3 regions of the Hathewaya histolytica genome follow, and region 3 is predicted to be linked to each of the others. Evidence: a T-box and tRNA genes for the amino acid it is inferred to sense, from the RefSeq annotation. Region 3 holds a T-box; the other regions hold tRNA genes.
What was found. A T-box is a leader RNA that pairs with one kind of tRNA and senses whether it is charged. The one in region 3 lies ahead of ileS (isoleucine--tRNA ligase), so its partner is inferred to be a tRNA-Ile.
Positions count from the first base shown of each region.

Region 1: it has a tRNA-Ile gene. The T-box ahead of ileS (isoleucine--tRNA ligase) is inferred to sense a tRNA for this amino acid. The anticodon was not compared.
Region 2: it has a tRNA-Ile gene. The T-box ahead of ileS (isoleucine--tRNA ligase) is inferred to sense a tRNA for this amino acid. The anticodon was not compared.

Region 1 covers NZ_LR590481.1:11,158-16,274, reverse strand. Annotated here, with positions in the region: gene FGL08_RS00075 (hybrid sensor histidine kinase/response regulator) at 1-936, opposite strand, end outside; gene FGL08_RS00070 (transcription repressor NadR) at 1,124-1,645, opposite strand; gene FGL08_RS00065 (HD domain-containing protein) at 1,681-2,199, opposite strand; tRNA gene FGL08_RS00060 (tRNA-Ala) at 2,331-2,406, opposite strand; tRNA gene FGL08_RS00055 (tRNA-Ile) at 2,412-2,488, opposite strand; rRNA gene rrf (5S ribosomal RNA) at 2,496-2,612, opposite strand; rRNA gene FGL08_RS00045 (23S ribosomal RNA) at 2,728-5,117, opposite strand, start outside.
Region 2 covers NZ_LR590481.1:2,472,877-2,477,993, reverse strand. Annotated here, with positions in the region: gene FGL08_RS11955 (pyruvate, water dikinase regulatory protein) at 1-636, shown strand, start outside; rRNA gene FGL08_RS11950 (16S ribosomal RNA) at 1,071-2,585, shown strand; tRNA gene FGL08_RS11945 (tRNA-Ala) at 2,712-2,787, shown strand; tRNA gene FGL08_RS11940 (tRNA-Ile) at 2,793-2,869, shown strand; rRNA gene FGL08_RS11935 (23S ribosomal RNA) at 2,951-5,117, shown strand, end outside.
Region 3 covers NZ_LR590481.1:2,311,004-2,316,120, reverse strand. Annotated here, with positions in the region: gene nrdG (anaerobic ribonucleoside-triphosphate reductase activating protein) at 1-79, shown strand, start outside; gene FGL08_RS11150 (beta/alpha barrel domain-containing protein) at 103-795, opposite strand; gene FGL08_RS11145 (MBL fold metallo-hydrolase) at 939-1,580, opposite strand; T-box leader at 1,819-2,040, shown strand; gene ileS (isoleucine--tRNA ligase) at 2,106-5,117, shown strand, end outside.

The DNA.
Region 1 (5,117 bases), 2.3 Mb from region 3:
ACATAATTCCACACCATTTATAGGCATTAAGAAGTCACTTATTAATATAGAATAGTTATTTTTTTCAATTTCCTCTTCAGCACTTTCTGGTGTACACTCTTTAACCTCTGCATTAAATACCTTTTTAGCAAGGGATGCAACTATAAATCTAATGTTAATATTATCATCAATAACTAGTATTTTTAATCCTTTATCTCTTATATAATTATTCTCTATATTTTCATTAGTTATAAGCTCTTTTTCTACCGCAGGTAGCTTAATTATAAAACTAGTACCTATATATTTCTCTGACTCTACAAAAATCTCTCCTCTATGTTTATCTATTATATCTTTACATATACTAAGTCCTATACCAGTGCCCTTTGATTTTTTAGTTGTAAAGAAAGGAGTGAAAATCTTATCTATATTATCACTGCCTATACCTAACCCACAATCCTCTACTTTAACTACTATATAATCTTGTTCCCTATAAGAATTTACCTTTATAACGACTTCTTTTCCACTCATGGAATCTACAGCATTGTTTATTATATTAACAAATACTTCTCTAAGTTCCGTACTATTTCCTAAAACATTTAAATCTTTCTCTAATTGCTTTTCTACTAGTATATTTTGTGAATATTTACTTTTAGTAATTAAAATAGAATCTTCTATTATTTTTTTTATATTAACTATATCATTTTTATTATATATTTCTTTTACAGACTTTTTACTATTGTTTAAAATACTTACTGTATCTTTTATACATAATTCAATTATATTTAATTCACTAGATATATTGGCATCGAACTTATATATTTTATCTTTTATAAGTTCTATTGCATTTAAAGCTGGCATTAATATATTATTTATGTCATGTACTACCCTTAAAGTACAACTATTAACATCTAAATTTGTATTACTACAAGTTTCTTTTTTGAATGTTGAATTTTTCATAAACCACACCATCCTATCACGTTAAGTATAAATTTCAGCTCTTTTTCTGCCTTACTCATAGAAAAAGAAAAAGCATACATATTTTTATATTATATGTATGCTCAAATCTACAATTTTAAAACTTATTTTCCAAGTTATTATTATATTTTCTGTTTTTTTATTTTTTACACCTAACAGCTAACTACAATTAATTATCTTCCACAATAAGATATCCTGATTTCTCTAACTCTCTTAATATACAATCCATTGTATCCTTATCTTTAGCTTCTATAGTATGAAGATGTATTCCATTAGTAAGTTTGGATAAAGGCTCTGCTCTATACCTATCTAGTTTTCTCATAAAATTCTCTAAATCTGCTAAATTAGAAATCTTAAGCATTGCTCTTATTTCCCCATATAATGGATGTTCTATAATTACGTCATTAATTATACCACCAAACTTAATTATTAAATATAATTCATTCTCTATATCTTCCCTTTTATGAGATACAGCTATAATCTTCTTTAAATTACTATCTAAATTATTATCTAATATGTATCCTTCAGGTGTTGCAATAATATTAAAACCTTCTGCTCTTAAAAGTGCAACATCTTTTACTATAACCTGTCTTGTTACCTTTAAATTTTTAGCAATTTCTGCACCCTTTAAAGGAGTATTACTACTTATCAAAAATTCCTTTATTAGTCCTCTTCTCTCCTTAGAATTAATAACCCTCTCCTCCTTTAAAAAATAGTAGTACTAATTTAATTTCTATCGTCACACTGCTGAAATAAGCTTATAATATATTGAAAATCATCACAAGGTTTATTATTATGATGATTTTTAACCATATATAATACCTTATCTGAAAACAGTTTGCTTTGCTTTAAAATTTTATAACCTATTTCAGCATGGTTCATATATATATCTAATTTTTTATATTTAGATATATATTTTTTATTTTTAAACCTCTCAGAAATTAAAACCATAAGTACTCTATCTATTATATAAAAATTACCTTCTCTTTTACCTACATCATGTAATAAGCTTGCCTTCATTATATTTAAAATTTCTTGTTCTCCTAAAGATTTATCTGTGATTATTAACTTAATTAAATCCTTAGAAACCCTAAGGCAATGTGCCCTGTCATATTTTTTCATAGTATTGAATATATAAATTTCATCTTTAGTCAAATATTTAAAAATAAACATTTTATCATGCTTTGTAAATGGTTTTATAGTATAAAAGTTTCCTAAGAAAAATTGTTTAATTCTACTTAACATTTTTCATCCGCCTTACTTATCAAGCTTTTATTATTCCAAGAATACTTCTTATTTATGCTATTCCTATTTTAAAATATCAATATATTAATAATATTATATAAAAAAAGAACACTCTTTTAAAGAGTGTTCTTTGGTGGAGATAAAGGGATTCGAACCCTTGACCCCCTGCGTGCAAGGCAGGTGCTCTCCCAGCTGAGCTATACCCCCAAATATGGTGGATCATCAGGGACTCGAACCCCAGACCTACCGGTTATGAGCCGGTTGCTCTAACCAACTGAGCTAATGATCCGTATATTACCCGGCAGTGTCTTACTCTCCCACAGGGCTTCCCCTGCAGTACCATCAGCGCTGTAAAGCTTAACTTACCTGTTCGGTATGGGAAGGAGTGTTACCTTTACGCCATTACCACCGGATTTATTCGACATAAATTATTATATTTTAAATATAATAATTTGTCAACTATTTTTTTGATAAAAGAATTGTTCTTTATAAGAACTGTTCTCTCAAAATTGCACAATGAAAACTATATTGGTCAAGTCCTCGACTTATTAGTATGAGTCAGCTACACATGTTACCATGCTTGCACCTCTCACCTATCAACCTTGTGTTCTTCAAGGAGTCTTACTGACTTTCGTCATGGGAAATCTAATCTTGAGGTGGGCTTCACACTTAGATGCTTTCAGTGTTTATCCCTTCCCGACATAGCTACCCAGCTGTGCCACTGGCGTGACAACTGGTGCACCAGAGGTCAGTCCATCCCGGTCCTCTCGTACTAAGGACAGCTCCTCTCAAATTTCCTGCGCCCGCAGCGGATAGGGACCGAACTGTCTCACGACGTTCTGAACCCAGCTCGCGTGCCGCTTTAATGGGCGAACAGCCCAACCCTTGGAACCGACTTCAGCTCCAGGATGCGACGAGCCGACATCGAGGTGCCAAACCTCCCCGTCGATGTGGACTCTTGGGGGAGATCAGCCTGTTATCCCCGAGGTAGCTTTTATCCGTTAAGCGATGGCCCTCCCACGAGGTACCACCGGATCACTAAGCCCGACTTTCGTCCCTGCTCCACTTGTATGTGTCGCAGTCAGGCTCCCTTCTGCCTTTGCACTCTACGCGCGATTTCCGACCGCGCTGAGGGAACCTTTGGGCGCCTCCGTTACACTTTCGGAGGCGACCGCCCCAGTCAAACTGCCCACCTAACAATGTCCGACGACCAGATTCATGGCCTTTCGTTAGAATTCCAGTACTGTCAGGGTGGTATCCCAAGGATGACTCCATACCCCCTGACGAAGGTATTTCCAAGTCTCCCACCTATCCTGTACAGACAATACCGAAATTCAATGCTAAGCTACAGTAAAGCTCTACGGGGTCTTTCCGTCCAACTGCGGGTAGCAAGCATCTTCACTTGCACTACAATTTCACCGGATTTGTTGTTGAGACAGTGCCCAGATCATTACGCCATTCGTGCGGGTCGGAACTTACCCGACAAGGAATTTCGCTACCTTAGGACCGTTATAGTTACGGCCGCCGTTTACTGGGGCTTAAGTTCACTGCTTCGCTTACGCTTACAGATCCCCTTAACCTTCCAGCACCGGGCAGGCGTCAGCCCCTATACATCAGCTTACGCTTTAGCAGAGACCTGTGTTTTTGTTAAACAGTTGCCTGGGCCTATTCACTGCGGCCTAGCTTTCGCTAGGCACCCCTTCTCCCGAAGTTACGGGGTCAATTTGCCGAGTTCCTTAACAACAATTCTTCCGCCGGCCTTAGGATTCTCTCCTCATCTACCTGTGTCGGTTTGCGGTACGGGCGCCAAACTTCTCCATAGAGGCTTTTCTTGGCAGCGTGGAATCAGATACTTCGCGAAAAAAATCGCTCCTCGTAACACCTCAGCATTGACTAAACGGATTTGCCTGCTTAGCCTGCCTAAGTGCTTGAACACACACTCCAACAGTGTGCATATCCTATCCTTCTGCGTCACCCCATTTGTCAAACGAAGTTTGGCGGTATCGGAATATCAACCGATTGTCCATCGCCTACGCCTTTCGGCCTGGGCTTAGGTCCCGACTAACCCTGAGAGGACGAGCCTTCCTCAGGAAACCTTAGATATTCGGCCAATAGGATTCTCACCTATTTCTCGCTACTCATGCCAACATTCTCACTTCTGCATCGTCCACCGCTCCTTTCGGTACGACTTCAACCAATGCAGAAAGCTCCTCTACCATGTACATAGTACATCCATAGCTTCGGTGGTAAGTTTTAGCCCCGGACATTTTCGGCGCAGGATCTCTTGACTAGTGAGCTATTACGCACTCTTTAAATGAATGGCTGCTTCTAAGCCAACATCCTAGTTGTCTTAGAAATCCCACATCCTTTACCACTTAACTTACACTTTGGGACCTTAGCTGATGGTCTGGGCTCTTTCCCTTTTGACTACGGATCTTATCATTCGCAGTCTGACTGCCAGGATACAAGTATACGGCATTCGGAGTTTGATAGAGTTCGGTAAGCGGTGAAGCCCCCTAGCTCATTCAGTGCTCTACCTCCATTACTTAATTACCTGACGCTAGCCCTAAAGCTATTTCGAGGAGAACCAGCTATCTCCGAGTTCGATTGGAATTTCTCCGCTATCCACAGCTCATCCCATGGTTTTTCAACACCAACGTGGTTCGGACCTCCACGAAATTTTACTTTCGCTTCATCCTGGCCATGGATAGATCACTCGGTTTCGGGTCTACGACATGCAACTAATTCGCCCTATTCAGACTTGGTTTCCCTTCGGCTCCACACCTTCAGTGCTTAACCTCGCTACATATCGTAACTCGTTGGCCCGTTCTACAAAAAGTACGCCGTCACACATATAAAGTGCTCCGACCGATTGTAGGCACACGGTTTCAGGTTCTATTTCACTCCCCTCCCGGGGT
Region 2 (5,117 bases), 160 kb from region 3:
AAATGTATGGTAGTGTCTACCATAATAACTGTAAATGTACGCGAATATCTTACTCAAAAATGTATTGAGAATAATGTTAATATTGTAAATGTACTTGGGCCTATAATCAACATAGCTTCAACTTTACTAAATACGTACCCATCATATAATCCAGGAGCTATATGGAAAACTGATGATATATATTATAAAAGAATTGAGGCTATGGAGTTTGCTATTCAATATGATGATAGTAAAGACTACGCAGGAATAAAAAATGCAGATGTAGTTTTAGTTGGTCTTTCTAGAACTTCTAAAACGCCTCTTTGTATGTATTTAGCTAATAAAGGCATTAAGGCTATTAATATACCATTGGTACCTGAAATAGAATTACCAGAAGAACTTTTTGAAGTAGATAGAAAAAGAATATTTGGATTAGTTATAGATCCATTGCGATTAATTGAGATAAGGAAAAGAAGGTTAGATAAATTTGAGAGGGCTATATCAGGTGTTGAATATGCCAATGATGAAAGGATACTTGAAGAACTGGAATTTTCAGATAGGGTGATGAGAAAATTAAGGTGTAAGACTATAGACGTAACTCAAAGAGCTATAGAGGATACAGCTTTAATTATAATGAAGTATATAGGAAAAAAATAAATATATTTAAACATGGATAGAAAACTAATCCATGTGTGTCTTTATATAAAAAAGAGAGAAAAATGAAGAAAAATAGAGAATTTTAAAAGAAAATTAATTGATTTAGAGTTTAAATTATGTTCAATATATATTTATGATGTTAATATATTTACATTGCTTATGTAAATATAACTTAGAAAAACATTAAAATTATGTTGACAAAGTTGTTTATGAGTGATAATATGTAAAAGTAATTTGAAGCAGATGGACTTTGAAAATTAAACAGAGTAAGATAAAAGAACTCGCATTCTTTTGAGAAAAAGAAAAAAACAATTCAAGTCAGTAAAATGCTTGAGCAAGTTGAAATCTCAATAGAAAATTGAAGAGTGTAAGGAAACTCATCAGCTAAGGTTGATGAGTAAAATACTGCACGAAACAAGTTTCTAGCATTATTTTAAATTGAGAGTTTGATCCTGGCTCAGGACGAACGCTGGCGGCGTGCTTAACACATGCAAGTCGAGCGATGAAGTTCCCTTCGGGGAATGGATTAGCGGCGGACGGGTGAGTAACACGTGGGTAACCTGCCTCAAAGAGGGGGATAGCCTCCCGAAAGGGAGATTAATACCGCATAATATCTTTTTAATGCATGTTAGAAAGATTAAAGGAGCAATCCGCTTTGAGATGGACCCGCGGCGCATTAGCTAGTTGGTGAGGTAACGGCTCACCAAGGCGACGATGCGTAGCCGACCTGAGAGGGTGATCGGCCACATTGGGACTGAGACACGGCCCAGACTCCTACGGGAGGCAGCAGTGGGGAATATTGCGCAATGGGGGAAACCCTGACGCAGCAACGCCGCGTGAGTGATGAAGGTCTTCGGATCGTAAAGCTCTGTCTTCAGGGACGATAATGACGGTACCTGAGGAGGAAGCCACGGCTAACTACGTGCCAGCAGCCGCGGTAATACGTAGGTGGCAAGCGTTGTCCGGATTTATTGGGCGTAAAGCATGCGTAGGCGGATATTTAAGTGGGATGTGAAATCCCGGGGCTTAACCCCGGTGCTGCATTTCAAACTGGATATCTAGAGTGCAGGAGAGGAAAGCGGAATTCCTAGTGTAGCGGTGAAATGCGTAGATATTAGGAAGAACACCAGTGGCGAAGGCGGCTTTCTGGACTGTAACTGACGCTGAGGCATGAAAGCGTGGGTAGCAAACAGGATTAGATACCCTGGTAGTCCACGCCGTAAACGATGGGTACTAGGTGTCGGGGTTTCAATACTCCGGTGCCGCAGTTAACACATTAAGTACCCCGCCTGGGGAGTACGATCGCAAGATTAAAACTCAAAGGAATTGACGGGGGCCCGCACAAGTAGCGGAGCATGTGGTTTAATTCGAAGCAACGCGAAGAACCTTACCTGGGCTTGACATCCCGAGAATCCTGTGGAAACATAGGAGTGCCCTTCGGGGAACTCGGTGACAGGTGGTGCATGGTTGTCGTCAGCTCGTGTCGTGAGATGTTGGGTTAAGTCCCGCAACGAGCGCAACCCTTGTTGTTAGTTGCTACCATTAAGTTGAGCACTCTAGCAAGACTGCCTGGGTAACCAGGAGGAAGGTGGGGATGACGTCAAATCATCATGCCCCTTATGTCCAGGGCTACACACGTGCTACAATGGTTGGTACAGAGAGAAGCAAGACCGTGAGGTGGAGCCAATCTCACAAAGCCAATCTCAGTTCGGATTGTAGGCTGCAACTCGCCTACATGAAGCTGGAGTTACTAGTAATCGCGAATCAGAATGTCGCGGTGAATGCGTTCCCGGGCCTTGTACACACCGCCCGTCACACCATGAGAGTTGGTAACACCCGAAGTCCGTGAGGTAACCGTAAGGAGCCAGCGGCCGAAGGTGGGATCGATGATTGGGGTGAAGTCGTAACAAGGTAGCCGTAGGAGAACCTGCGGCTGGATCACCTCCTTTCTAAGGAGAAATCGAGAAGGCTATCGCCTTTTCGTAGCGAGCACTTACTCTGTTTAATTTTGAGAGGTCAAACTCTTAAAACTATTAATAATTTAAAACTTTTGATTTTAAATTATCGAAAAATATGGGGGTATAGCTCAGCTGGGAGAGCACCTGCCTTGCACGCAGGGGGTCAAGGGTTCGAATCCCTTTATCTCCACCATATATGGGTCTATAGCTCAGCTGGTTAGAGCGCACGCCTGATAAGCGTGAGGTCGATGGTTCGAGTCCATTTAGACCCACCATTTTGTTCTTTGAAAATTGCACAATGAATAAATAAACTATAATTAACTGATTAATATAAATTAATTTAGTTACTCATGATAGGTCAAGTTAGAAAGGGCGCATGGCGAATGCCTTGGCACCAGGAGCCGAAGAAGGACGTGATAAGCTGCGATAAGCTGTGGGTAGCCGCACATAGGCTGTGATCCACAGATTTCCGAATGAGGAAACTCATATACCTAACGGTATATATCCTGAACTGAATACATAGGTTCAGGAGGGTAGACCCGGGGAACTGAAACATCTAAGTACCCGGAGGAAGAGAAAGAAAAATCGATTTTCTAAGTAGCGGCGAGCGAAAGGGAAAGAGCCCAAACCAGAAACTTGTTTCTGGGGTTGCGGACAGATCATAAACGTAGAGGCTATTGTAGTTGAAGTAAGCTGGAAAGCTTCACCATAGAAGGTAATAGTCCTGTAAACAAAACAAGAAGACTACAGATCTGATCCAGAGTACCACGAGACACGTGAAACCTTGTGGGAAGCAGGGAGGACCACCTCCCAAGGCTAAATACTACCTGGTGACCGATAGTGAAGAAGTACCGTAAGGGAAAGGTGAAAAGAACCCCGGGAGGGGAGTGAAATAGAACCTGAAACCGTGTGCCTACAATCGGTCGGAGCACTTTATATGTGTGACGGCGTACTTTTTGTAGAACGGGCCAACGAGTTACGATATGTAGCGAGGTTAAGCACTGAAGGTGTGGAGCCGAAGGGAAACCAAGTCTGAATAGGGCGAATTAGTTGCATGTCGTAGACCCGAAACCGAGTGATCTATCCATGGCCAGGATGAAGCGAAAGTAAAATTTCGTGGAGGTCCGAACCACGTTGGTGTTGAAAAACCATGGGATGAGCTGTGGATAGCGGAGAAATTCCAATCGAACTCGGAGATAGCTGGTTCTCCTCGAAATAGCTTTAGGGCTAGCGTCAGGTAATTAAGTAATGGAGGTAGAGCACTGAATGAGCTAGGGGGCTTCACCGCTTACCGAACTCTATCAAACTCCGAATGCCGTATACTTGTATCCTGGCAGTCAGACTGCGAATGATAAGATCCGTAGTCAAAAGGGAAAGAGCCCAGACCATCAGCTAAGGTCCCAAAGTGTAAGTTAAGTGGTAAAGGATGTGGGATTTCTAAGACAACTAGGATGTTGGCTTAGAAGCAGCCATTCATTTAAAGAGTGCGTAATAGCTCACTAGTCAAGAGATCCTGCGCCGAAAATGTCCGGGGCTAAAACTTACCACCGAAGCTATGGATGTACTATGTACATGGTAGAGGAGCTTTCTGCATTGGTTGAAGTCGTACCGAAAGGAGCGGTGGACGATGCAGAAGTGAGAATGTTGGCATGAGTAGCGAGAAATAGGTGAGAATCCTATTGGCCGAATATCTAAGGTTTCCTGAGGAAGGCTCGTCCTCTCAGGGTTAGTCGGGACCTAAGCCCAGGCCGAAAGGCGTAGGCGATGGACAATCGGTTGATATTCCGATACCGCCAAACTTCGTTTGACAAATGGGGTGACGCAGAAGGATAGGATATGCACACTGTTGGAGTGTGTGTTCAAGCACTTAGGCAGGCTAAGCAGGCAAATCCGTTTAGTCAATGCTGAGGTGTTACGAGGAGCGATTTTTTTCGCGAAGTATCTGATTCCACGCTGCCAAGAAAAGCCTCTATGGAGAAGTTTGGTGCCCGTACCGCAAACCGACACAGGTAGATGAGGAGAGAATCCTAAGGCCGGCGGAAGAATTGTTGTTAAGGAACTCGGCAAATTGACCCCGTAACTTCGGGAGAAGGGGTGCCTAGCGAAAGCTAGGCCGCAGTGAATAGGCCCAGGCAACTGTTTAACAAAAACACAGGTCTCTGCTAAAGCGTAAGCTGATGTATAGGGGCTGACGCCTGCCCGGTGCTGGAAGGTTAAGGGGATCTGTAAGCGTAAGCGAAGCAGTGAACTTAAGCCCCAGTAAACGGCGGCCGTAACTATAACGGTCCTAAGGTAGCGAAATTCCTTGTCGGGTAAGTTCCGACCCGCACGAATGGCGTAATGATCTGGGCACTGTCTCAACAACAAATCCGGTGAAATTGTAGTGCAAGTGAAGATGCTTGCTACCCGCAGTTGGACGGAAAGACCCCGTAGAGCTTTACTGTAGCTTAGCATTGAATTTCGGTATTGTCTGTACAGGATAGGTGGGAGACTTGGAAATACCTTCGTCAGGGGGTATGGAGT
Region 3 (5,117 bases):
TAGAGGATCTAGGAATCAGAGAATCATAGATGTGAAAAAGAGCTTAGAGTTAGGTAAAATAATTCAATTAAATTATTAATAAAGGGATACTATAGTATCCCTTTAATTTTGTTCATCTTCATAATCGTTTTTATAATTCGCTCTATAGCTAAGCATGATTTCATTTAGTATGTCACCAGCTGCAGGTGGAGTGTATGTTATAGCATTGGCACCAGCTGCTATAGTTTCTCTTATAGTGTCTTCTGTAGGACCACCAGTAGCTATGATAGGGAAATCAGGAAACCTTTCTCTTATCTTTCTTACGATATGTGCAGTCCTTTTAGCACCTGATACGTTAAGAATAGTGGCTCCAGAGGCTATTCTTGCCTCGATATCTTCAAATTCTGAAACTACAGTAACTATAATAGGTATATCTATAGTTTCTCTCATTTGAGTTATAACTTCATTTGGAGTAGGATTATTTACTACTACCCCCAAAGCTCCTTTAAACTCAGCATCTAATGCTAAATTAACTACTCTTTTTCCAGTAGTAATTCCACCACCTACACCACAAAAAATTGGAACATCTGCTGCTAGGAGTAGTGAAGCTGTTATTATTGGTTGAGGGGTAAATGGATAGACAGCTATAATAGCGTCAGCATTAGTATTTTTTATTAAAGCAACATCTGTGGTAAATAAGAAAGACTTTAATCTTTTACCAAATATCACAATACCACTGGCATCTCTTATGGCATTAGGTACTTGTATCATATGGTTTCTTAAAGTGCCATTAATTATTGGTACATTTTTACGCATAGAGCTTCACTCCTTTTATATGAATTTATATATAATTATAGATTACTATTATATTTAATTAAATTATTTATATTTTGTAAAGTAATTTATAAAAAATATAAATATTAATTTTAAGTTACTATTTATATAATTTATATTGTATATTAATAATCTAAAATAAACAATTTATTTTCTAAATTTCTAATAGGTTGTAAGTCCTCTATGTCTAATATATTACTATCTATTTTTTCACTATGGGTAAAATTAATTAAAAAATCTTCTATACCTGAAAGTTCAAAATTTAATCTAGGAGTTTTATAATGCATAGGTATAACTAAATTGCTCTTTATTGAACGACATACTGAGTAAGCCTCTTTATTATCTATAGTGTAATTTCCACCTACTGGTATTAATAATATATTTATATTACCTAGGATTTGAATTTCTTTTAGTGTAAGAAGATGTCCTAAATCACCTAGATGACAAAGAGTTATACCATCAACTTCCACCTTAAATATTGTGTTTTCTCCTCTTTTTGCCCCATTAAACTTATCATGATATGATTTAAATCCCTTTATTTTAATATCATCTATTAAAAACTTTCCATGACTATCTATAACTACATAATCCCCGCTTACATATTGAAGACAGTTATGGTCAAAATGGTGGTGACTTATTAGAAGTATATCTGCTTTTTCTTTGTAAACTTCATATCCTATAGTGTCATCAAAAGGATCGATAAGAATTTTTTTATCATTTTTAGAGATTATTAAAAAACTAGAGTGTCCAAGCCACTTGATTTTCAAAATATCACATCCTTAATTAAAGTATTATATACTATAGTTTGTATGCATTATATTTAGTATACAAGGAAAGAATGAAAAATAGTTTGAATAAATAAGTCTAGAGTGTTAATTTTTTATATTTACCAGTTGAAATACTATGTAGATTCATTATATAATTTATTATACAATCTATTGACTATATGAAATAAAATAGTTATATTATATTTATAATTAACTATAATATATAAAAAATTATGTTATAAAGGTTTTGATTAGGAAGAGTAATTAATCCGTAAACTTTCAGAGAGTGGGATGAGGTGCGAACCCATAGTGGAAGATTAGTGAAAATCACCTAGGAGCCTAGAGCTGAAACTTTAGTAAGCTTTTACGTAATCCTGCGTTAAAGGATAGGGTATAAATGTGTACTTGAATGTATAACTACCATAGGTGGTATAGCGAAGAATTTAACTTCGTCCTATTTTGGACGGAGTTTTTTATTTTATAATGGATATAATTAAAATATAGAAACGGAAGGAGTAAAAATATATGTACAAAAAAATCGATACTTCAAAGAGTTTTGTTCAAAGAGAAAAGGAAATAGCTGAATTTTGGAATAATAAAGAAATAATTAAAAAAAGCTTTGAATTAAACCAAGATGGTGAGTACTTTACATTTTTTGATGGACCTCCAACGGCAAATGGTAAGCCACATATAGGTCATATTTTAACAAGAGTTATGAAAGATTTAATCCCAAGATATAAAGTTATGAAGGGATATAAGGTTATAAGAAAAGCAGGATGGGATACTCATGGACTTCCAGTAGAATTAGAAGTTGAAAAAATGCTTAAAATCTCAGGAAAAGAACAAATTGAGAGTTATGGTGTAGAAAAGTTTGTTAAAGAGTGTAAGGATAGTGTATTTAAGTACACAAGTCTTTGGAAAGATATGTCTGAAAAAATTGCTTACTGGGTTGATATGGATAATCCATATATAACTTATGATGATAACTATATAGAATCAGTATGGTGGGCATTGAAACAGATGTGGGATAAGGACTTACTATTCAAAGGTCATAAGATAATGCCTTATTGCCCAAGATGTGGAACAGCACTATCTTCTCATGAGGTTGCTCAAGGATATAAAGATGTAAAAGAATCAACAGCTTTTGTAAAGTTTAAAGTTAAGGGAGAAGAAAATAAATACTTCCTAGCTTGGACGACAACACCTTGGACACTTCCAAGTAATATAGCTTTAACCATAAATAAGAAATATGATTATATAGAAGTTAAGCAAAATGAAGAAATATATATTTTAGCTAAGGAATTAGCGCCTAAGGTTTTAGGAGAAGATTATAGTATAGTTAAAGAATTCAAGGGTGAAGATATTTTAGGTATGGAGTATGAACAATTATTTAAATTTGAAACTCCAGAGGAAAAAGCCTTTTATATAATCCATGGTGACTTTGTAACTTTAACGGATGGTACTGGTATTGTACATACAGCACCAGCTTATGGTGAAGATGACAGCCTTGTATGTAAGAAACATGGTCTTCCTTTAATTAATTTAGTAGATAAGAGTGGATGCTTTGTAGAATCTGTTGAGCCTTGGAAAGGGTTATTTGTTAAAAAAGCAGATCCTAAGATAATAGATTATATGAATGAGAATAATATGCTTTATAAATCAGAAAAGTTTACTCACTCATATCCACATTGCTGGAGATGTGATACCCCGCTTTTATATTATCCAAAAGATAGTTGGTTTGTTAGAACTACAGCAGTAAAAGAGAATTTAATTAAAAACAATCAAAGTATAAACTGGTTACCAGATAACATCAAAAACGGAAGAATGGGAAAATTCCTAGAAAACAATATCGATTGGGGTATTAGTAGGGATAGATATTGGGGTACTCCACTTCCTATTTGGGAATGTGAGTGTGGACACAAAGAATGTATAGGTAGTAGAGAAGAGTTAAAGGAAAAAGGTGTAGAAGTTAAAGAAGAATTAGAACTTCATAAGCCTTATATAGATGAAGTACACTTAAATTGTTCAAAATGTGGCAAAGAGATGAAGAGAACTAAGGAAGTTATTGACTGTTGGTTTGATTCTGGATCGATGCCTTTTGCACAGCATCATTATCCATTTGAAAATAAAGAGTTATTTGAAAAGAATTTCCCAGCACAATTTATTTCGGAAGCTGTTGACCAAACAAGAGGATGGTTCTATACATTACTTGCAATTTCAACTATTTTATTTGATAAGGCACCATTTGAAAACTGTATAGTTCTAGGTCACGTTTTAGATAAAAAAGGCATTAAAATGTCAAAATCTAAAGGGAATATAGTTGAACCATTTGAAGTTTTAGAAAACCAAGGAGCCGATGCTACAAGATGGCATTTCTATACAGCTAGTGCACCATGGCTTCCAACTAGATTTTCAGGAGATGATGTATCTGAAGCTCAAAGAAAATTCTTAAGTACTTTATGGAATGTATATTCTTTCTATGTACTTTATGCTGATATAGATAAATTCAATCCTTTAGAATACAAAGATTTTAAGTCTAAAAATGTTATGGATAAGTGGATAATTTCAAAATTAAATTCATTAATTAATACAATTGAAGAAGATTTAGATAATTATAGAATAACAGATGCCGCTTTAGCTCTCGAAGAATTTGTAGATGAATTATCTAATTGGTATGTAAGAAGAAATCGTTCTAGATTCTGGTCAGAGGATTTAACAGAAGATAAGATTGGAGCTTATGTAACTTTATATAATGTGTTAGTTACATTTAGTAAAATAGCATCTCCATTTATACCATTTATGACAGAAGAAGTTTACCAAAACCTTGTAAAAGGTCTTGATAATAGCGAACCAGACAGTGTTCATTTATGTGCTTGGCCACTAGCTTGTGAGTCTTTAATTGATGAGAAGTTAGAAAAGGAAATGTCAATTGCATACAAAGTAGTTAAACTAGGAAGATCAGCTAGAAATGGAGCTAATATTAAGAATAGGCAACCACTTTCTAAAATGCTTCTATCTACAAAGTCTATACCTGAGTATTATGGAGACATAATTAAGGATGAACTTAATATTAAGGGAATAGAGTTTGGGGCTGATGTATCTCAATACGTTAACTTTGAAATAAAACCTAACCTTCCAGTATTAGGTAGGGAGTATGGTAAATTAATTCCTCAAATAAGAAAAGCATTAGCTTCTCAGAATCAAATGGAATTAGCTCAAAGAGTAAGTAATGGTGAGAGTGTAATTATTAATGTAGAAGGCACCGATATAGAATTTAACAAAGAGAGCTTACTTGTTACAATGCAAGGCTTGGAAGGCTATGCTTTTTCAGGGGAAGGAGATCTAGGAGTTTTATTAGATACTACAATAACTGAAGAATTAAAAGAAGAAGGACAGGTAAGAGAAATATTAAGTAAGATTCAAAACATGAGAAAAGATAGTGGATTTGAAGTTGCTGATAAAATTAAATTATATATAGATGATAATAAAGTTTTAGAGGCTGTAGTGAAGAAATACGAGGATACAATAAAAAGAGAA